Regions from separate parts of the Bradyrhizobium huanghuaihaiense genome, predicted to be linked through region 1. Evidence: predicted binding sites of a transcription regulator. Region 1 holds the regulator's gene; each other region holds the start of a gene.
What was found. Region 1 encodes LexA, which represses DNA repair genes until DNA is damaged. Its sites were predicted from a motif close to TGTTCNNNNTGTGTTCNG; they were not measured.
Positions count from the first base shown of each region.

Region 2: a site for LexA is predicted at 3,014-3,031, ahead of N2603_RS22940 (single-stranded DNA-binding protein). Genes of this name have one in related genera too.
Region 3: a site for LexA is predicted at 2,483-2,500, ahead of N2603_RS03780 (DNA recombination protein RmuC). Genes of this name have one in related genera too.
Region 4: a site for LexA is predicted at 2,640-2,657, ahead of N2603_RS00895 (YifB family Mg chelatase-like AAA ATPase). Genes of this name have one in related genera too.

Region 1 covers NZ_CP104172.1:4,462,379-4,467,941, reverse strand. Annotated here, with positions in the region: gene N2603_RS21340 (alpha-hydroxy acid oxidase) at 1-1,003, shown strand, start outside; gene N2603_RS21335 (HAD family hydrolase) at 1,012-1,644, shown strand; gene N2603_RS21330 (hypothetical protein) at 1,800-1,994, shown strand; gene N2603_RS21325 (molybdopterin molybdotransferase MoeA) at 2,225-3,436, shown strand; gene lexA (transcriptional repressor LexA) at 3,613-4,314, shown strand; gene N2603_RS21315 (hypothetical protein) at 4,500-4,703, shown strand; gene N2603_RS21310 (hypothetical protein) at 4,901-5,332, shown strand; gene N2603_RS21305 (hypothetical protein) at 5,437-5,563, opposite strand, start outside; gene N2603_RS21300 (GAF domain-containing protein) at 5,555-5,563, shown strand, end outside.
Region 2 covers NZ_CP104172.1:4,802,004-4,807,566, forward strand. Annotated here, with positions in the region: gene gyrA (DNA gyrase subunit A) at 1-1,106, opposite strand, end outside; gene N2603_RS22930 (DUF2306 domain-containing protein) at 1,275-1,673, opposite strand; gene N2603_RS22935 (low molecular weight protein tyrosine phosphatase family protein) at 2,003-2,332, shown strand; gene N2603_RS22940 (single-stranded DNA-binding protein) at 2,351-2,845, opposite strand; gene N2603_RS22945 (outer membrane protein) at 3,312-4,073, shown strand; gene N2603_RS22950 (outer membrane protein) at 4,305-4,973, shown strand; gene N2603_RS22955 (outer membrane protein) at 5,208-5,563, shown strand, end outside.
Region 3 covers NZ_CP104172.1:804,751-810,313, forward strand. Annotated here, with positions in the region: gene N2603_RS03775 (AmpG family muropeptide MFS transporter) at 1-1,072, opposite strand, end outside; gene N2603_RS03780 (DNA recombination protein RmuC) at 1,249-2,451, opposite strand; gene def (peptide deformylase) at 2,623-3,147, shown strand; gene fmt (methionyl-tRNA formyltransferase) at 3,289-4,212, shown strand; gene truA (tRNA pseudouridine(38-40) synthase TruA) at 4,327-5,067, shown strand; gene gspM (type II secretion system protein GspM) at 5,149-5,563, opposite strand, start outside.
Region 4 covers NZ_CP104172.1:191,162-196,724, forward strand. Annotated here, with positions in the region: gene N2603_RS00875 (CpaD family pilus assembly protein) at 1-67, shown strand, start outside; gene N2603_RS00880 (CpaE/TadZ family protein) at 64-1,356, shown strand; gene N2603_RS00885 (tetratricopeptide repeat protein) at 1,387-2,163, opposite strand; gene N2603_RS00890 (PilZ domain-containing protein) at 2,243-2,488, opposite strand; gene N2603_RS00895 (YifB family Mg chelatase-like AAA ATPase) at 2,715-4,253, shown strand; gene N2603_RS00900 (hypothetical protein) at 4,366-4,833, shown strand; gene N2603_RS00905 (PAS domain-containing hybrid sensor histidine kinase/response regulator) at 4,955-5,563, shown strand, end outside.

The DNA of each region.
Region 1 (5,563 bases):
CGTCGGCGCCGCCGAGACCGAGACCACGATGCGCCGCAATCGGATGGCGCTGGACGAGATCGCCTTCCGCCCGCGCGTGCTGCGCGACGTCCGCAAGGTCGACGGAAGCGTCGAGCAGTTCGGCCGCAAGATGCGCCTGCCGGTGGTGCTGGCCCCGGTCGGCGCGCTGGAGATTTTTGACCCGGATGGCGCCGCGAGCGTCGCACGTGCTGCCGGCACCTTCGGTGCGGCGCACATGCTGAGCTCGGTGTCCGAGCCCGGCCTGGAGAAAACCGCCGAGGCTGCCCCCGACGCGCTGCGTCTCTACCAGCTCTATGTGCGCGGCGATGACGCCTTCGTCGCCGATGTCGTCAGCCGGGCCGAGAAGAACGCCTACGCCGCCTTCTGCCTGACCGTGGACACCGCCCATTACAGCCGTCGCGAACGCGACATCGCCAAGCGCTACGTTCGCGAAAGCCGCCTGCGCGCCACCGGCGGCGACTACCAGAAGGGACTGGAGTGGCGGACCGTGAAGATGATCAAGGACAAGTTCAAGATCCCTCTGATCCTGAAGGGCATCGCCACCGCCGAGGATGCGCAGATCGCGCTCGATCACGGCGTCGAGTGGATTTACGTCTCCAACCATGGCGGCCGCCAGCTCGACCACGGCCGCGGCGCCATGCATGTGCTGCCTGAAATCGTCGACGCCGTGAAAGGCCGCGCCAGGATCATGGTCGATGGCGGCTTCTGCCGCGGCACCGACATCGTCAAGGCGATTGCGGCAGGCGCCGACCTCGTCGGCATCGGCCGGCTGCAATGCTGGGCCCTGGCGGCGGCCGGCGAGGCCGGCGTGGCCCGGATGCTGGAGCTGCTGGAAGACGAGGTGCTGCGCTGCCTCGGCCTCTTGGGCGCCACCTCGTTCGCCGAGGTCGGCAGGTCCTGCCTGCATCCGGCCACCGCGACCAACGCGCCGAGCGTGTTCAGCGCGTTCCCGCTGTTCGACCACGATCCCTATCGATACTGAGTGAAAGGATGCAGGTGCCCCCGCTCTCTCCCGGCAGCGCAGACGCGCTTCTGTTCGATCTCGGGCGCGTGGTGCTCGACATCGATTTCTCCAGGGCGATCGCCTGCTGGGCGGGACACGCCGGCTGCAAGCCCGAAGCCATCGTCGCGCGCTATGTGCGCGACAGCGAAGCCTACCGGCTGCACGAGGTCGGCAAGATCAGCGACGCGGACTATTTCTCCTCGCTGCGCTCATCACTCGGGATCGCGATTTCCGACGCGCAGTTCCTGGAGGGCTGGAACGCGATCTTCGCCGGCGAGATGCCTGACATCGCGGAACTGTTGCCGCGTGCGGCGAGGCGGATGCCGCTCTACGCCTTCTCGAACACCAACCGGCCGCATGTCGACCATTTCTCGAAGGAATATGCCGGCCTGCTCGGCCATTTCCGCGAGCTCTACCTGTCGTCCAGCATCGGCCTGCGTAAACCGGACGCGGAGGCTTTCGACCATGTCGTGGCCGCTATGGGCGTGCCGGCGAGCCGCATCGTCTTCTTCGACGACCTCGCGGAAAACATCGAGGGGGCCCGGGCGCGCGGATTGACCGCGGTGCATGTGACCTCGCCCCGTGACGTCGGCGATGCGCTGAAGCAGCTCGGGATTTGACGGATCCGCCTCCCGGCAGGTGCGGTTCCCTGGAACTCGTTTGCCAAATATGAGGAACCAAATCACTTTGTGCATTTTTGTACAAAGTTCCGGGAACGGAATCTGCCCTTCCGGACTCTTGAGTCCGTTGGGACTTCTACATTGGACCGATCGACGTGCTGGGCAAATCCTACCTCACCAAGCAAGCCTCTCTCCTGCTCGAGTTCGCAAGAACCACCTCGGACTCCGACCTATCCGCCAAGTTGATCAGCAAGGCCGCCGACCTGAAATCCCAGGCCGACCCGCTGCCCGACAAGGATCAGGGCCCCAAAGCGCCGGACGTCAGTCCGGACGCGCCGGCAGGGAGTTGACCGATGCTGGCCGTGGCGCTCGTTCTTCTCGTGCTTGCCATGGCCGTCCTCGTGCCGGTCTGCCTCGCCTTCCGGATCATGCCGCGGCGGATTTGACGTCCATCTTTCGCGATAGAGCGAACGACGCAGGCTGAATCATCCTGCATCTCCACTGTTTTGCCTCTGCGGCCGCACTCGGCTAGAACTCTCGCCGCCGATTTGCCGAACGTGCTCAGCAGGAGTTTTCACCCGTGGCCTTGATGCCGGTATCTGACGCGCTTGCCGCGGTGCTTGCCGGCGCAGAGCCGCTGCCTGAGGAGACGGTCCCCCTCGACCAGGCCTACCACCGCGTGCTCGCGCGCGACGTCGCGGCGCGGCGCACGCAGCCGCCGCAGGCGATGTCGGCGATGGACGGCTATGCCGTGCGCGCGGCCGATGCGGCGACGATCGATTCCCAACTGACGGTGATCGGCGAGGTCGCGGCCGGGCGGCCGTTTGCCGGGTTGGTCGGCGCCGGCGAAGCGGTCCGGATCTTCACCGGCGGCGTCGTTCCCGCCGGCGCGGATACGGTCGTGATCCAGGAGGATACGGTCGCTGATGGCAAGCGCATCACGATCAAGGAAGCAGCGATTCCCGGACGGCACATCCGGCGCGCCGGGGTCGACTTTGCCGAGGGCGAGGTGCTGCTGCGCAAGGGAGCCCGGCTCACCGAGCGCGACCTCGCACTCGCGGCCGGGATGAATCACCCGCACCTACCCGTGCAACGCCGTCCGAAGGTCGCGATCCTCGCCACCGGCGACGAGCTGGTGATGCCGGGCGCGACGCCCGGCCCCGGCCAGATCGTCTATTCCAACGGCTACGCCCTGCACGCGCTCGCCCGCCAGGAGGGCGCCGATACCGTCGACCTCGGCGTTGCCGCCGACACGCTGGAAGCCACCACCGCCGGGATCCGCCGGGCCCGCGAGAGTGGCGCCGACATCCTGATCACGTCCGGCGGCGCCTCGGTCGGCGACCACGATCTGGTCCAGCAGGCGCTCAAGGCCGAGGGGATCGCGATGTCGTTCTGGAAGATCGCGATGCGGCCGGGCAAGCCGATGATGCACGGCCGGTTCGACGCGATGCGCGTCATCGGCCTGCCCGGCAATCCCGTGTCATCCTACGTCTGCGCTTTCCTGTTCATGGTGCCGTTGATTCGCGCACTGTCGGGTCGCACCGTGATTCATCATCGCCGCGAGCGCGCCGTGCTCGGCCGCGACCTCAATGCCAACGACCAGCGCGAGGATTATCTACGCACGCGCCTGGAGCGACGCGACGACGGCACGCTGATCGCCCTGCCCGTCAATCACCAGGATTCCTCGCTGCTTGCGAATCTCGCTGCGGCACAGGCACTTCTCGTACGCGCGCCGTTCGCGCCCGAGGCCGAAGCCGGCACGCAATGCGAGGTGCTGCTGCTGCCCGTATGAACGCTGTCACCACACGCGTTCCGCGAACTTTGTCGCGTTCACGGTAAATTAAGCAGTTGCGGAACATGTATCGAACATATAGTGTCCGTTCATGATTTGTTTCGAGCATGCAGCGGCTTATCGCTGAACTGAGCGTCTCGGAATCGAACGACATCAACCGGGGGATTTTGGTCGAGATGTTAACGCGCAAACAATACGAGCTCCTGCGGTTCATCAGCGAGCGACTGAAGGAAAGCGGCGTGCCGCCTTCCTTCGACGAGATGAAGGACGCGCTCGATCTGCGCTCGAAATCGGGTATCCATCGCCTGATCACCGCGCTCGAGGAGCGCGGCTTCATCCGGCGCCTGCCCAACCGCGCCCGCGCGATCGAGGTCATCAAGCTGCCCGAGCTCCAGGCGGCTGCCGGCAACCGCCGCGGCTTCACGCCGAGCGTCATCGAAGGCAATCTCGGCAAGGTGCGCACGACCTCCAGCCCGCCGGCTGACGAGGGTGAGCGTCCCGTCGCCGTGCCCGTCATGGGCCGTATCGCGGCCGGCACGCCGATCGAGGCGCTGCAGACCCGCAGCCACACTATCAGCGTACCGCCTGACATGCTCGGCTCCGGCGAGCACTACGCGCTCGAAGTGCGCGGCGATTCGATGGTGGAAGCCGGCATCCTCGACGGCGACATGGCGCTGATCCAGCGCAACGAGAGCGCCGACACCGGTGACATCGTGGTGGCGCTGATCGACGACGAGGAAGCAACGCTGAAGCGCTTCCGCCGCCGCGGCGCATCGATCGCGCTCGAGCCCGCCAACGCCGCCTATGAGGTCCGCATCCTGCCGCCCAACCGGGTGAAGATTCAGGGCAAGCTGATCGGCCTGTACCGGAAGTACTAAGTGCATCCCGCGGCGCCAGTTGGCGACCGCGCCTGAACGATTGGAGCGGATCATTGTCCGCTCCGGCTGGATAGTCTTTCTGGTTCTGCACAGATTATCCGGCCACCTCCCCCGCGCTAGATCCTCGGCACGCCGCGCAAAGCACGCATCGCTTTACGGGCCTTTGAGAAACCGAGGAGACAACCATGCGCAAGATCGTCTTGAGCACCGTCGCGATGGCGCTGATCGCAACGTCAGTGTCACCGGCCGTCGCCGCACGATCGCATCATGTCCGCAAGACGACGCCAGCGACGACGCGTGAGCAATTGCGCAACGCACGCGACGCCGTTGGACAGCAGTCGCAACCGGCCTCGCCGTATTCGGGCTGGTCGGCACCTGCTGGCCGCTGACGAAGAAGAAGCTCGCAGAATGCACGGAAGCGGGCTTTGTTCCTCGTGCATCTGAAAAAGATATTGTGATGGCGGCGTGCGGACCCAAGCCGCAGATTTGCCCACAACCAAGCAGACCGTTGTATGCTTCCACTCTGATAGAGGCTTGTGCCTCGACAAGAGGCGCGGGTCGCTATCTTCGAATGAGGAGCACCCCGATGTGTGACTACAGCCTGCACGCCGTCGCGACGCGTCCTGCCGAAGTCGGTGAGACGATCGTCACGACAACCTTCCGCGGCACCTCGACACGCGGCTTCGCCTCCGAAGCCGACATGTCCGTCGCGGTATGCCTGCTGCCGGGAACGGAGCTCGCCTTCGCCGACAACGTCCGCTACGACAATCGCTGGATCTGGACGCGCACCATCAACTCGCGCGTCGGCAAGTTCGGCAAGATCGACCCGCACATTCCGGATCGCCATCACGATGCGATCGAATTTCCCGACGGCAAATACGTGCTGGTGACTCAGCTCGTCGAAGGCCAGCGCGCAACCGTGCTGCAATTGCCGGTGACCCAGCCACTCGGCGAGCGCGAGCACAAGCCGCAGACCATGGCCGACAGGCCGACGATCACACGCCTGCCGATCGGCTGATCGTAGCAGCCCCGGCTCGCGGGTCGGGCCATGATTGAAATCGCCATCGCCGGCCGTGGCCGGCGACGTGGTGTGGTTTGCATCTTCGAAAATACCTTCGCCGATCAGCCGCCGCTCTTCTCCGTCGCACGAAGTTTGCGCTGCCCTGCCTGAATTTTGAACGTCCGTTCCGCAGGCAAATGGCCGATGCTGCCAAAAGGCTTGAGGCGGCGGACACGTTCGATGAAGACC
Region 2 (5,563 bases), 340 kb from region 1:
TGCTCGCGGAAGCCGACGAAGATCGTCAGCATGTCCTTCAGGGTCATGGTCTGCGGACGACCGGAATCAAGCGCGACGGCGTTGACACCGAAGCTCGTCTGCAGCGGCGTGAACTTGTAGAGCTGGTTCAGCACGACGTCGGGCACGGCATCGCGCTTGAGCTCGACGACGACGCGATAGCCGTCGCGGTCGGACTCGTCGCGCAGGTCGGAGATGCCCTCGATCTTCTTTTCCTTGTAGAGCTCGGCGATGCGCTCGACCATCGTCGCCTTGTTCACCTGATACGGGATCTCGGTGATGACGATCGCCTCGCGTTCTTTCCGGACCGTCTCGAAGGTGACCTTGCCGCGCATCACGATCGAGCCGCGGCCGAGATGGTAGGCGCTGCGGATACCCTGGCGACCCAGGATGATGCCGCCGGTCGGGAAATCCGGGCCCGGGATGATGTTGATGAGCTCGTCGATGGTCAGCGACGGATTATCGATCAGCGCGACGCAGGCGTCGATCACCTCGCCGAGATTGTGCGGCGGGATGTTGGTGGCCATGCCGACCGCGATGCCGCCGGCGCCGTTGACCAGCAGGTTCGGGAACCGCGCCGGCAGGACCACCGGCTCTCTTTCGGAGCCGTCGTAATTGTCCTGGAAGTCGACGGTGTCGTCGTCGATGTCCTCGAGCAGCTTCAGCGCGATCTTGGTCAGGCGGGACTCGGTGTAGCGCATTGCCGCCGGCGGATCGCCGTCGACCGAGCCGAAATTGCCCTGCCCGTCGATCAGCGGCGCGCGCATCGAGAAGTCCTGCGCCATGCGCACCAGGGCGTCGTAGATCGCCTGGTCGCCATGCGGGTGGTACTTACCCATGACCTCGCCGACGGCACCGGCGGACTTCTTGTGCTTCTTGTCCGGGGTGTCGCCGCGATTGTGCATCGCGAACAGGATGCGGCGGTGGACCGGCTTCAACCCGTCGCGCGCATCGGGCAGCGCACGCGCCACGATCACGCTCATGGCGTAATCGAGATAGGACTTCTTCATCTCCTCGTAGATGGAAACGGGGCGAATGTCCGAGGGATGCGCCGGCTGGTCGCCGGGCTTGTTGTCGTCGTCAGCCAAGGGGGAATCCGGTGAGTTTTTGTCTGGGAATCATATAGCGCATCACACCCCTGATAACCACCCTTGCCGGGCCTCGGGAAGCGCTTTTTCCGACTGTTTTTCCAGAGACTTACGCCCTTCCCCACACTGCCCCGGACGGCGCCGGAACGGACCGGGCGGAACCACCCCTTACGCGCCGAAAATCACCCGGTGCATGACGCGCCCGGGCACCAGCGTGAACAGGCCAGCCACCACCAGCGCTCCGGCGAAGATGAGGATCATCATCCGCCGGTGGTCGGCGACACGGTGCGTGCGCGCCCGCCATACCGCCAGCGGCAGAACCACCAGGGTGAAGATCGACAAGAGATGGATCGGACTGAACGGCCCGACCAGACGGATCTGGTGGATCCAGAACGACGAGGCGGCCACGACCAGCATCAGGACCACCCAGATCCAGCCGATCGTTCGGTGCGGCAGCGTGCCCTTGGGGGCGGAGAACTGGACGAGGCCGAGCACGAAGGCGGCCATGGCGGCAAAGGCATGCAGCGGGATCGCTGGCGCGGCCTCAAGCAGCGGCGCAAGGCTCATGCGGAGCTCCGTCAGGTCGCACGGCGACCGATGTGAATAGGATTAACATGAAGTTAATACCATTCACATCGCGCCCCGTCAAAGACTTGAGGTTGCACGTGAGGCAAGCGCGGAAAACCCGAGCTTTACCTGCTGATTGGTAAGAAATCCTGCCACTTCACGCGAGCGGACACGCGATACAGGAGCGTTCCCGACCAGCGGCAGAGCGGACGTCATCGATTCCATCGACCAACAAGGGGTATTTATGTAGGAACTCGGGGAGCCTGCCCGCAAAGCTCCGGCCGGACATTCCTACGGACACCTGATCGATCATCACCAAGAGCGGTAAAGTGACCAACGTGCTTTTCGTCTGCAGCGCCAATCGCCTCCGCAGCCCTACCGCCGAACAGGTGTTTTCGACTTGGCCGGGGATCGAGACCGACTCGGCCGGCATTGCAAACGGCGCGGACGTGCTGCTGTCCGCCGAGCAGGTCGAATGGGCCGACATCATCTTCGTCATGGAGAAGACCCACCGCAACAAGCTGAACCGGAAATTCCGATCCAGCTTGAACAACAAGCGGGTCATCTGCCTCGACATTCCGGACGACTATGAATTCATGGATCCTGCCCTGGTCCGGATCCTTGAAAACCGAGTTGGCCGTTATCTGCGCCGGGATTAGCCGGCTCTCCCGCAGCCCTCAGAACGGGATGTCGTCGTCCATGTCGCTGTTGCGGCCGCCGCCGGCGGCAACGGGACGGCGCGGCGCGCTGCTGACCGGACCGGAGGAGCCGAAATCGCCGCCCGGCTCGTCGCCGAAGCTGCCGCCTCCGCCGCCGCCACCACGGCCATCGAGCATCGTCAGCGTCGAGTTGAAGCCCTGGAGCACGACCTCGGTCGAGTACTTCTCGACGCCGCTCTGGTCGGTCCATTTGCGGGTCTGGAGCGCGCCCTCGATGTAAACCTTCGCGCCCTTCTTCAGATACTGCTCGGCGACCTTGCAGAGCCCTTCATTGAAGATCACGACGCGGTGCCACTCGGTCTTTTCCTTGCGCTCTCCGCTGTTCTTGTCGCGCCAGGTTTCCGAGGTCGCGATGCTCAGATTCGCGATCGGCCGCCCGTCCTGGGTGCGGCGGATTTCAGGATCCTTGCCGAGATTTCCAACCAGAATGACCTTGTTGACGCTTCCCGCCATCGCCGCTCTCCACTCCAAATGCCACTGAATTCGTAAGGCTGCATTCGCAAGGCCGCACCGCGCCCCGCGGTCCGCTGCAACCTGTTTGACGCGACCCTATACGCTTGCGCAGACCGATCAGCCCATCAGCGCTCGGGTTATCCCCACATATAGCACCGCCTGCCGGTCTGTTCCAGATTTGTTCTTTCTGGGTGGGTGCGGAATATTCGCCCCGGGCGGTGCCCACATGCCTATCAAATGATGCGCTCCGGATGGAACTTTTTCGGGTTCCCTAAATCGGCGAAAACTACTTAACATTCATCATGTTAGCTGCCTCGCACTTGCCCTGTGACTGTTGCATTTCGGAGACGGACTCTGCCTCCCGCTTAAGCTACGGTTGCCTCGGAATTGAGTTCATATGGGCGTCGCGCCTGATCGGCCGCTTCGGGGGACCCTCAAGAAGCGGACCTTACCCGGGGAGACTGCAATGAATAAGATTTTAATTGGTACAATCGGTGCTGTGGCGTTGGGCCTGTCGGCTCCCGCGAGCGCGGCGGATCTGGCGGCGCGTCCTTACACCAAGGCTCCGCCCCCGATGGTCGCGACCATCTACGACTGGAGCGGCTTCTACATCGGCATCAACGGGGGCTGGGGCTCCAGCCGCAATTGCTGGGACTTCGTGACCCCAGTCACCGGTACGCTGATCAACGACGGCTGCCATAACGCAACGGGCGGCACAATCGGTGGTCAGGTCGGCTATCGCTGGCAGTCGGCCAATTGGGTGTTTGGCGTGGAAGGCCAGGGCAACTGGGCTGACTTCAGTGGAAGAAACACCAGCCCGACCGCGCCAGGTCAGGAGAACCGTACGCGGGTCGATGCCTTCGGCTTGATTACCGGTCAGGTCGGTTATGCCTGGAATAACGTTTTGGTCTACGTAAAGGGCGGCGGCGCCGTCGTGGACGACAGATACGATCTCCGCATCGCGCCAACCTTTGTGGGCGCTGGCACGATCTTCGGTTCGGCCAGCGGAACACGCTGGGGCGGAACGGTCGGCGCGGGCGTCGAATTTGGCTTCGCTCCGAACTGGTCGGTGGGCTTCGAGTACGATCACATCTTCCTCGGCACTCGAAACGTCGACTTCACCTTGGGCGGAGTCTTCGTTCAGACCGAACGCGTCCGTCAGGACGTCGATCTCGCCCTCGTCCGCGTGAACTACCGTTGGGGCGGCCCGGCGATCGCCAGGTACTGATCGCAAGCATAGTCTTTTCTGACGAAAGGCCGGCCTTGTGCCGGCCTTTTTGCTGCGTGCGAAGGGTCTAATCAGTCAGCGATTATGACGTTTTGTGACTGTTGTGGCTTTTTTGGTACACAACTTGCGGCTTCGCTGGTGTAAGCACGGCGCCAGTTGGACCACGGCGTCCGATGCCCTTCCGTTCACGGAAGGCAACAACAGAAACTGGGACTGGGATTTAGGTTGAAAATGAAGAAGGTTTTGTTGGCTTCGGCCTGTTTGTTCGCTCTGGCTGCCCCCGCGTCGGCGGCTGATCTCGCGGCCCGCCCCTACACCAAGGCTCCGGTGGCTGTGGCTTCGGTCTACAACTGGACCGGTTTCTACCTCGGTGTCGTTGGCGGCGGCGCTTGGGAAGACGCCAATAGCCCCCGCATGCAGGGTGGCTTCGTCGGTGGCACCGCCGGCTACAACTGGCAGACCGGCAACGTCGTGTTCGGTATCGAGGCCGATGGTTCCTGGGCTGATGTCAGCGCCTCGGCGACCGCTCTCGGCATCACCGTGTCGTCCAAGACCGATGCGCTCGGCACCGTCCGTGGCCGCATCGGCTGGGCCGTCAACAACGTCCTGTTCTACGGCACCGGTGGTTACGCCTGGATCGACAACAAGATCACTGTCTCCGCACTGGGCGTGTCCGTGTCGGACAGCAAGTGGCACTCGGGCTGGACCGTCGGCGCGGGCGTTGAGGCGTTCTTCGCTCCGCAGTGGTCGGTCAAGGGCGAGTACCTCTATCGCAGCCTCGGCAGCGAGAACTACTTCTCGAACCTCGGCGCTCCTCTGGCGTCCGGCACGATCAACTTCCACACCGTGCAGGTCGGCGTGAACTATCACTTCGGCGGCCCGATCGTCGCGAAGTACTAAGCTTCGTCTCCGACGCTCTTGCGTTACGAAAGGCCGGCCTCGCGCCGGCCTTTTTGTTTTTGCGCGCGTAGCAGTACGCGCCAACCCGCCACTTAGCGTTTTCGGCGAGATGTGGCTCCCCGGTGACACAACCTTTGGCTTTATTGGTGTAAAGCTGTGAACGTCAGTTGGCTCATAGGGTCCGCTGCTCTTCCTTGCGGAAGGCAACAAAGAGAAACGGAACTGGGGAATCAGATGAAGAAGGTTTTGCTGGCTTCGGCCAGCCTGTTCGTACTCAGCGCGTTGACACCGGCCTCGGCGGCCGATCTTGCGGCCCGCCCCTACACCAAGGCGCCGGTGGCTGTGGCCTCGATCTACAATTGGAGCGGATTCTACATCGGTGCCAACGCCGGTGGCGCCTCGAGCCGCAATTGCTGGGACGTCAACAATATCTTCGGCGTCGCGGGTCCGGACACGGCTGAAGGCTGTCACAATGCGACCGGCGCCGTCGTCGGTGGCCAAATCGGCTATCGCTGGCAATCGGCCAGCTGGGTGTTCGGCCTTGAAGCCCAGGGTGACTGGGCCAACCTGAAGGGCTCGAACACGAGCTT
Region 3 (5,563 bases), 3.7 Mb from region 1:
GCGCGAGCGCCCATTGGTTGGTGCCGACCACGGCGAGCCAGGAGAAGGACAAATTGGCCAGCGCCTGCACCACGCCGCCGATCCAGAGCGATGTCGCCAGCGAATAGCGCCGCGCGACAAACCCGCCGGCAAAGCCGCCGATCAGGGTTGCGGCAAGGCCTACGCCCTTCACGATCGCCGCATAGTCGTTGCGGGTGAAGCCGAGGTCGATCACGAACGGCGCCGTCATCGTGCCCGAGAAGGCGTCGGTGAACTTGAACAGCACCACGAAGGTAAGTGCCGCGAGCGCGTCCTTGCGCGACAGGAACTCCGAGAAGGCGCCGATCGCCGCATGCAGCACGCGCGTGAACGCAGTCTCTTCTTGCGTCACGGCCTCGGCCCGCACTGATTGTTCGGGCTCGGTCGCGACCAGCGCCGTGATCGTCCCGATCAGCACCATCGCCGCCATCACCACATAGCCCCACATCCACGCCGATGGTCGCGGGATGCCGGTGCCTTCGAAACCCGAGACGATGAACAGTGCGCCCGCGGTCGAGACCAACATGCCGATGCGATAAGCGGCGACGTAGGCCGCCATGCCGGCGGCTTGCTCGCTCTCGGGCAGGCTCTCGACGCGGAAGGCATCGACCACGATGTCCTGCGTCGACGACGTCGTCGCCACCAGCAGCGCGCCGAGCGCAACGTAGAACGGCGAGCGTGCAGGATCGGTCATCGCCAGCAGCAGGATCGCGATGATCAGCAGCAATTGCGAGAACACCAGCCAGCCGCGCCGCCGCCCGAACGCGCGGGTGAACAGCGGCACATGCAGCGCGTCCACCAGCGGCGCCCACAGGAACTTCAGCGTGTAGGGCGTGCCGACCAGCGCGAACAGCCCGATGGTCTTGAGATCGACCCCGGCCTCGCGCATCCACACCAGCAGCGTCGAGCCCGACAAGGCCAGCGGCAGCCCCGAGGAGAAGCCGAGGAACAGCACGATCAGCACCCGCGGTTGCAGGTACACGGCAAGGCTCTCGCGCCAGGAGGGCGCAGGGGCGGCAGTCGCGGCGGAGGAGGTCGCGTCGGGAGCGGTCATGGGGTGGTGTTAGCAGATTCTGGCCCTGATGCCTCGTCTCCCTCTCCCCGTTCTGACGGGGAGAGGGCGGGGTGAGGGGCCTCTCTCCGCGCATGAGGTCGAGGAGACCTGCACCCCCTCACCCGGATCGCAAGAGCTATCCGACCTCTCCCCGCAAGCGGGGAGAGGTAAGCAAATCACTCCCCCGCCTGGAGCTTCCGCGGAAACAGTTCCGGCGCAGCCGTTGCCACCAGCCGCGGGCCCTCCGCTGGCGCGTCGGTCTTGCTGAAATCGAGCTCCTCGATTCTCCCCGCGCGCTTTTCGATCTTGTCGGCGGAGATCAGGATCTGGCGGACGTCCTCATTCGCGTCGGAAAAATGTTTCTGCAGTTTGACCACGCGCTCGCGCAGGCGGCCGAGATCGTCGCCGAGCTTGATCACCTCGGTCTGGATCTGGTCGGCGGCATCGCGCATGCGCGCGTCCTTCATGATCTGCTGCATCACCTGGATCGCGAGCATCAGGAGCGAGGGCGACACCAGCACCACGCGGGCGCGATAGGCCTTCTGGATCACGTCGTCGAAGCCGTCGTGAATCTCCGCGTAGACGGATTCCGACGGCACGAACATCAGCGCCATCTCCTGGGTCTCGCCGGTGACGAGGTATTTTTCGGCGATGTCGCTGACGTGCTTCATCACGTCGCCGCGCAGCCGCTGCGTGGCCACGCGCCGCTCCTCGTCGGTGCGGGCGTCGTGCAGTGCCGTCATCGCCTCCAGCGGGAATTTGGCGTCGATGCAGAGCGGGCGCTGGTCGGGGAGGAACACGACGCAGTCGGGTCGTTTTCCGGTCGAGAGCGTGAACTGGAACTCGTAGGACCCCTTGGGGAGACCGTCCTGGACGATCGCCTCCATCCGCGCCTGGCCGAAGGCGCCGCGCGATTGCTTGTTGGCGAGCACGTCGCGCAACGTCGTCACCTGCGTGGTGAGGTCGGTCAGGTTCTTGTGCGCGTTGTCGATGATGCCGAGCCGCTCGTGCAGGGCGCGCAGGCTCTCCATGGTGTTGCGGGTCGAATGTTCCATGGACTGGCCGACGCGATGGGTCACCGAATCCAGCCGCTCGTTGACCGCCCGTGCCATCTCGGCCTGCCGGCCGGCCAGCGCCTGGGTCATGGCGTCGACCCGGCCCGAGGCCTCACTCTGGGCGCGGAGTACCTGGCTTAGCCGCTCCTCGAGCTCGTCGGCCCGGATCGCGTGTGCCATGGCGAGTTCCGCGCCGCGCCGCCCGGAGCGCGCGATCACGACCGCAATCACAACCAGCAGGATGAGGACGAGCGCACCGAAGCCGATCAGCGCGTCGATGGTGCGCACCGGCCAGTCGCCGAGCATGAAAATGATCTCGTTCATGCCAGCCCTTCTAACCGATTCGCTGCCCGGCGCGAACGAAGAGGGAACGTCTTAGGTTAATGGTCCCTGAATTTTTATGGTTAACAAAACCTGAAGTTTTATGGTTAACGGAGGGTTAACGGGGTTCCTCTCCGCATTGACCGCATCCGGCGCGGGGCTTAAATCGCGGCCATGGCCCTACGAGAAATCATCATCCTGCCCGACAAGCAGCTGCGGCTGGTCTCCAAGCCGATAGAGAAGGTCACTTCGGAGATCCGCAAGCTTGCCGACGACATGTTCGAGACCATGTACGACGCGCCCGGCATTGGCCTCGCGGCGATCCAGGTCGCGCAGCCGCTGCGGCTGATCACCATGGATCTCGCCAAGCGCGACGAGAGCGGCGAGACCAAGCACGAGCCGCGCGTCTTCATCAATCCGGAGATCCTGGCGTCCTCCGAAGAGCTCTCGGTCTACGAGGAAGGCTGTCTGTCGATTCCCGAATATTACGAGGAGGTCGAGCGGCCTGCGAAGGTGCGCGTGCGCTTCACCGATCTCGACGGCAAGGTGCACGAGGAGGATGCCGAAGGCCTCTATGCCACCTGCATCCAGCACGAGATCGACCATCTCAACGGGGTGCTGTTCGTCGACTATCTGTCGAAGCTCAAGCGCGACCGCGTGATGAAGAAGTTCGAGAAAGCCGCCAAGCGCGCGGAATAAGCTTGCCGTCATTCCGGGGCGATGCGCAGCATCGAACCATGGTGCGCAATTGCGCACCTGAGAATCTCGAGATTCCGGGTCCGGCTCTTCGAGCCGCCCCGGAATGACTGTTGGTGAATTGCGTCCTTCGCAGGTTTTCTGATGCCCCTCCGCCTCATCTTCATGGGCACGCCCGATTTCTCCGTGCCGACGCTGCTCGAGCTGGTCGCGCATGGCCATGAGATCGCGGCGGTCTATACGCGCGCGCCGAAGCCGGGTGGGCGGCGCGGCCTGCAATTGCAGCCTACCCCGGTCGAGGAAGCCGCGCGGAAGCTCGGCATTCCGGTGCTGACGCCGAAGACGCTGAAGACTCCGGAAGCGCTCGAGGAGTTTCGTGCGTTCGATGCCGGCGCGGCCGTGGTCGTCGCCTACGGCATGATCCTGCCGCAGGCGATCCTCGATGCGCCGAAGCTCGGCTGCTACAATCTGCACGCCTCGCTCTTGCCGCGCTGGCGCGGTGCCGCCCCCATCAATCGCGCGATCATGGCAGGCGATGCCGAGAGCGGCGTCATGGTGATGAAGATGGATGTCGGCCTCGACACCGGCGACGTTGCCATGGCCGAGCGCCTTCCAATCACCGACAACATGACCGCGCGCGACCTGCATGACCGTCTCTCCCGCCTCGGTGCCGACCTGATGGTACGCGCCATGGCCGCGCTCGAACGCGGTGGCCTCCAGCTCAAGCAGCAGAGCGAGGACGGCGTCACCTACGCCGCCAAGATCGACAAGGCCGAGGCCCGGATCGACTGGAGCAAGCCCGCGCGCGCGGTGCTGCGCCACATCCATGGCCTGTCGCCGTTTCCCGGCGCCTGGGCCGAGCTCGAAAATGCGCGCGTCAAAATCCTGCGCTGCGAGCTCGCGAAAGGATCGGGGGAGCCCGGCGAGGTGCTCGACGACCAGCTCACGATCGCCTGCGGCGACGGCGCGATCCGCATCATTGAGCTTCAGCGCGAGGGCAAGGGCCGGATGCAGGCCGCGGACTTCCTGCGCGGCGTGCCGCTGAGGGTGGGCGCCAAATTCAACTGACGCTGTCATACCCCGCGAAGGCGGGGTATCCAGTACGCCGAGGCTTTTGAAATTGAACCGAACCGTCACGGCGTACTGGATCGCCCGCCTGCGCGGACGATGACACTGGGAAAGATGCCCCGCTACAAGCTCACCATCGAATATGACGGCGCGCCGTTCTTCGGCTGGCAGGTGCAGGACACGCTGCCGTCGGTGCAGGGCGCGCTCGAGGCGGCGGTGAAGGCGATGACCGGCGCGGATTTGCGGGTGCATGGCGCCGGCCGCACCGACGCCGGCGTGCATGCGCGCGGCCAGGTCGCGCATGTCGACGTCGAGAAGCAGTTTCCGCCCGGCCGTTTTCGCGACGGGCTCAATGCGCATCTGCGCCCGCATCCGATTGCGGTGCTCGAGGCCGAGATCGTGCCCGATACGTTCGAGGCGCGCTTTTCGGCGGTCAAGCGCCACTACCGCTATCGCATCCTCAACACCCGCGCCAATCTCGCGCTCGACGTCGGCCATGCCTGGCGCGTGCCGCGCCGGCTCGATGCCGAGGCCATGCACGCGGCGGCGCAGCGCCTGCTCGGCAAGCACGATTTCACCACCTTCCGCGACACCGAGTGCCAGGCCAAATCGCCGGAGAAGACGCTCGACCAGCTCGATGTGATTCGCGACGGCCGCGAGATCACCGTCGTCACCTCGGCGCGATCGTTCCTGCACAGCCAGGTGCGCTCGATGGTGGGATCGCTGGTGTGGGTCGGCGAGGGCCGCTGGACCGCGGATGATCTCTCCGCAGCCCTTGCCGCCCGCAACCGCACCGCCTGTGGCATCGTCGCCCCGCCGGATGGGCTGTATCTGATGCAGGTGGATTACGACTGAGGCGGGTTGCGGGAGCGCTCTCGGACAAACAAAAAAGCCGGCGCTCGCGCGCCGGCTTTTTGATTGATGAGGGCTAGGGCCTCAGTTCAGCTTCTGCCGAACCTCGTTGATGCCCTTGGCGAGCAGGTCGTCGGCGACCTGGCCCTTGACCGACTGCGACAGGATCGTGGAAGCGGCCTGGACGGCGGCTTCCGCGGCTGCGGCGCGGACATCGGCCAGCGCCTGGGCCTCGGCGAGCGCAATCTTGCTCTCCGCGGTCTTGGTGCGGCGGGCGACGAAATCTTCCATCTTCGCCTTGGCGTCGGCCGCGATGCGCTCGGCTTCGGCCTTGGCGTTGGCGATGATGTCGGCTGCCTCGCGCTCGGCCGTGGCACTGCGCGCCTTGTAGTCCGCGAGCACCTTGGCGGCTTCCTGCTTGAGACGCGCCGCGTCCTCGAGCTCGGCCTTGATGCGCTCAGCGCGATGATCGAGCGCGGTCATCGCCGACTTGAAGACC
Region 4 (5,563 bases), 4.3 Mb from region 1:
GGGCACCCCGATCGCCACTCCCAATCCCGACGCCGAGAAGGCCAAACTCAGCGACACAGGCAAATGACAGGCTTCAACGACGAAGAAGAAGCGGACGATCCGCGGCACCCCGAGGAACACATTGCACCGGTTCCTCGCATCTCCGTGCAGGCCTTTTGCGAGACCGACCAGACGCTCAAGGCGGTGACCGCCGCGGGCGAGGATCGGCGGCTCGCCAAGGCGCATCTGACCGCCAGGGAAGGCGGCTTAGCTGCGGCAATCGAAGTCTATGAATCGATGCCGACGCCGAATGTCATCGTGATCGAATCCGACGGCACCCGCGACATCCTGGAGGGTCTCGACGATCTCGCCGGCGTCTGCGATCCCGGCACCCGCGTCGTCGTGATCGGCAATCCCGGCGACACCGCGCCCTATCGCGAGCTGGTGCGCCGCGGCGTCAACGATTACGTCGTCGGCCCGGTCGAGACGCTCGACGTGGTCCGCTCGATCTGCAGCCTGTTCTCCGCGTCCGAAGCCATCATCACCGGCCGCGTCATCGCGGTGGTAGGCGCCAAGGGCGGCGTCGGCGCGTCCACCGTCGCGCACAACGTGGCCTGGACCATCGCCCGCGACCTTTCGCTCGATTCCGTCGTGATCGATCTCGACCTCGCCTTCGGCACCGCAGGCCTCGATTACAATCAGGACCCGGCGCAGGGCATCGCCAATGCGGTGCTGTCGCAGGACCGCCCCGACACCGCGCTGATGGAGCGCCTGCTCGCCAAATGCACCGATCGCCTCAGCCTGCTCGCTGCGCCCGCCACCCTCGACCGCGTCTATGATTTCGGCGCCGAAGCGTTCGACGCGGTGTTCGACACGCTGCGCATGACCACGCCCTGCATCGTGCTCGACGTTCCCCATCAATGGTCCGCCTGGACCAAGCGCGCGCTGGTCACCGCCGACGACATCGTGATCGTGGCCGAGCCCGATCTCGCCAACCTGCGCAACACCAAGAACATGCTGAGCGTGCTGAAGGCGGCGCGGCCGAACGACCGTCCGCCGCTGTACTGCATCAACCAGGTCGGCATGCACAAGCGCGCGGAGATCGAGGTCAAGGCGTTCGCCAAGACCATGGAGAGCCAGCCGATCGCGGTGATCCCGTTCGATTCGAAGCTGTTCTCGACCGCGGCCAATAACGGCCAGATGATCGCGGAGGTCTCCAAGAACCACCGCACCACCGAGCTGTTCCAGACCATGGCCAACCGCCTCGCCGGGCGCGGCGAGGTGAAGAAGCCGAAGCGCTCGCTGCTCGGCCCGCTCTTGAAGAAGCTGAAGGGCCGCTCGGGCCGCGGCTCCGCCCCGCATCGCAAGGCGTCGTAGGCTTCGCGTTCAGAAAACGCCGCGAGCGGGCTACTTCTCGGCCCGCTGCTGCTGCTTCTTCGCCAGCAGCTGGCGCAGCGCCGTGACCTTGGCCGCGGCCTGGTCCGGCGGCAAATCTGCCTTCACGAGGATTTCAGCCTCGGCCTCGCGGCCTTGCAATCCCAGCACGAGCGCGAGATTGGCGCGGATCCGCACATCGTTCTGATTGCGCTGATGGGCGCGGCCGAGCACCTGTTCGGCCCGCGGCAGATTGTTCTGGAGCATGTAGGACAGGCCGAGATTGGACAGAACCTGCGGCTCGTCCGGCACGATCTTCAAGGCGGTCGCGTAATATTGCTGCGCTTCCTCGTTGCGGCCGAGCTGATCGAGCGCCGCCCCCTGCGCCGACAGGATCCGCCAATCGGGATCCTCGGGCGAATGCGCGCGGCCCAGCACGTCGAACGCCTGCTGGAAATTGCCGTTGTCGGCGAGCGCGCGGCCGTAGCCGGCGAGCAGCGCCTTGTTGCTGGGATGGGCGAGCACGGCCTGCTCGAGCACCGCGACCGCCTGGGCGCGCTGGCCGGTGTCCCGCAGCGCCTTGCCGTATTCGATCGCAATGGCGGGATCGCTGGGCTTGGCGCGATAGCGCTCGCGCAAGCCGTCCATGTCCGACTTGGCGTCCGCCTTGCCGGCTGTTTCCGTCTTGCCGCCGAGCGCGCCGGTGACGTCCTCGAGGCTCGTCGTCTGACAGCCGCCGAGAGCAAGCGCGATGAGGGCGGGAAGCAGCAATCTCGCCGGGGGGAAGGCGAGGGACGAACGCTTGGGCATACTCTGATCACTCGGCAACTGATCAGAGATGCTTACCGATTAACGCTAAAGTCCCGTTAAGGACGCGACCTGTCGAGGTCTAGTCGACGAATTCGGCACCGAATTCGCAGCCGATGCGCCAGCGCAGGCGGCATTGGCGGGAATAGTCGGGTGCAAAGATGATGGTGAATTGCGGCGGCACTTCCAGAAATTCCGCCACGACCTTCACGCCCCCGTCCGAGATATCCGTGATCGTGCAGTCCCTGGGCAGCGAGCCCGCCCCAAAATGAATCTTGGCGAGCCGGCTGCACACCCGACGTTCGCTTCTCCGGCGATTTGCAAGCATTTGAACTGTTCACCCGTTAGACCACGGCCCATCCCGCACCCCCAGGAGTAGCGGACATTCGTTGGAATGTGCTGAGAACAGAAGCTTGCATTCGAAACGGAGTGTCGGGATCGCGTTTACGGTTGGTTAGGGCTTGCCGCGGCCCCGGAAATGTTCCCGTATTGTTCTTGCGAAGCGCCACGCCTCCTGCTACCCTTGATTGTGCGAGAGGGCAGGCTGGTTCGGCATGGTTCAACGGGTTTCTACCGTCGCCTTTGAGGGGATCGAGGCCCGCGCGGTCGACGTGCAGGTGCAGGTCGCGCCGGGCCTGCCGGCCTTTGCCATCGTCGGCCTGCCGGACAAGGCGGTGTCGGAGGCGCGCGAGCGGGTGCGCTCGGCGCTGATCGCCTCGGGCCTGGCGCTGCCGGCGCGGCGGATCATCGTCAATCTTGCGCCCGCCGATCTGCCGAAGGAAGGCAGCCATTACGACCTGCCGATCGCGCTCGGCCTGATGGCAGCGATCGGCGCGATCCCGCCGGATGCGCTGACCGGTTTTACCGTGCTCGGCGAGCTCGGGCTCGACGGCTCGATCGCACCGGTGGCCGGCGTGCTTCCCGCCGCGATCGGTGCCAATCAGCGCGAGGAAGGGCTGATCTGCCCGGCGTCCTGCGGTTCGGAAGCCGCGTGGGCGAGCCCCGATATCCAGATCATCGCCGCACAATCGCTGATCCAGATCGCCAACCATTTCAAGGGCACACAGGTGCTGTCGCGGCCCTCGCCGAGGGTGCACGAGGCCGCCACCTCAAAGCTCGACCTGCGCGACATCAAGGGCCAGGAGAGCGCCAAGCGTGCGCTGGAGATCGCGGCGGCCGGCGGACATCATCTCCTGATGATCGGCGCGCCCGGCGCCGGCAAGTCGATGCTGGCCGCGCGCCTGCCGTCGATCCTGCCACCGCTATCGCCGAGCGAGTTGCTCGAGGTCTCGATGATCGCCTCCGTCGCCGGCGAGATCGAAGGCGGCGCGCTCACATCGCGGCGGCCGTTCCGCTCGCCGCATCATTCCGCCAGCATGGCCGCGCTCACCGGCGGCGGCATGCGCGCCAAACCCGGCGAGATCTCGCTCGCGCATCAGGGCGTGCTGTTCCTCGACGAGCTGCCGGAGTTCGATCCGCGCGTGCTGGATTCGCTGCGCCAGCCGCTGGAGAATGGCGAGGTCTCGGTCTCCCGCGCCAATCACCGCGTCACCTACCCTGCGCGCTTCATGCTGGTCGCGGCGATGAATCCCTGCCGCTGCGGCAACGCCTTCGAGCCCGGTTACGCCTGCAAGCGCGGCCGCATCGATCGCTGCACCTCCGACTACCAGTCGCGCATCTCGGGTCCCCTGATGGACCGCATCGACCTGCGCATCGAGGTGCCGGCCGTGACCGCCGCCGACCTGATCCTGCCACCGCCGGCCGAAGGTTCGGCCGAGGTCGCAGCACGCGTAGCGGCGGCGCGCGACATCCAGCTCGCGCGTTACACTGATGCGGGCCTGCCCAACATCCGCACCAACGCCGAAGCGCCCGCCTCCGTACTGGAGGAGATCGCGAAGCCCGATGCGCAGGGTCAAAAACTGCTGCGTGATGCCGCCGAGACCATGCGGCTGTCGGCGCGGGGCTATCACCGTGTGCTGCGGGTGGCGCGGACGCTCGCCGACCTCGACCACGCCGACAGGATCGGCCGGCTGCATCTCGCCGAGGCGCTGTCCTACCGCGCACTCGCGGAGGATGTGCGCCAGCTCGCCTGATCATTCTGCGCATCAACCCCGCAGTAACGAGTTTCCTTTACGCTCTGCAAACCATAAGGCCCGACGAGTTTTCCAAAGGGCAGTTCCCCAAGGGCTTGGCGAGTAGAGTGTCATGTTGCGTTTCAAGATCCTGGCCTCCGTTGTTCCCCTGCTGGCGGCTGCGGTGTTTGCCCGCGGCGAGATCGGATCGGTCTCGCATCCCTGCATCGCCCTCGGCGAAACCTCCGTCGAGCTGACATCCCTGTTCTGGACAGCCGGCGTCCACGTCGCCTTCACCGACGATCCGGCGCGGGCCACGGTCAGGGTCCAGATCACCGACGACGCGGACGCTGCGGACTTCGCGGTGGTGGACGACGGTCTCGGCTCCGAGACGGACTCCTGCCAGGCCAATCCGGCAAACCGCCTCGTCACCATCGCGGCGCAGCCGGTCGATGGCGGCCCGGTCATCTATCTCTCGACCGACGGCCCCGCCGATTACCGCATCTATGTGCGCTCCAGGACGTTCTCGCAGCGCGAGGCCGCGGCCCTGATCGTCGGTGCCCATAACGGCCACCGGCCGTTCCAGGCCGCCTCGCTCTGAGGCGTTAACACCTCGTCAACCTTGTTTGGAGGCAGAACCTAAGCCTCAAGCTGTTCGCAAGGTCGGCGCGACATCGTCGCATGCAGCGGCGGTGGGGTTTCGGACAAGGGTCGGGGTTGCGATGGGTCGGACGTTCCGGATCAAGGTGCGCATGCGCCGCTTCAGGCGGCAGCATCCCCGTATCGCCTTCGCGATCCGTTCCTTCGTGATCTTCTCGGCGACGTTCGGCGGCGCCTATGGCTTCATCGCCGGCAGCCGGGCCGAGAAGTCCGGCTACGATCCCAACGCCTTTGCGATCGGCGCGAGCTTCCTGTTCGCCCTCGCCTGCCTCGGCCTTGCCACGCTCAGCATGCGCTTGCGCTTCGTCAACAAGCGGCTGCGCACCCTCGCCGTCCACAACGAGGCGCTGATCGACCGCAATTGGGAGCTGAAGGAAGCCGAGGAGCGCGCGCGCAGCCTGTTCGAGCAGCAGGGCGATCTGATCGTGCTGCGCGACCATCAGGGCCGCATCACCTTCGCCAACGACGCCTATTGCGCACTCGCCGGACAGGCGCGCAGCGCGCTGGTCGGCACGCGCTTCGATTTCGACGTGCTGGAGCAGGGCGACAGCGCCCGCGAAAGCAACGGCACGCGCATCCACGACCAGAGGATCACCACGCCGCTCGGCGCGCGCTGGATCGCCTGGCGCGAAGGTTACGTCCGGCTCGACGCCGGCCAGGCGGCCGAACTG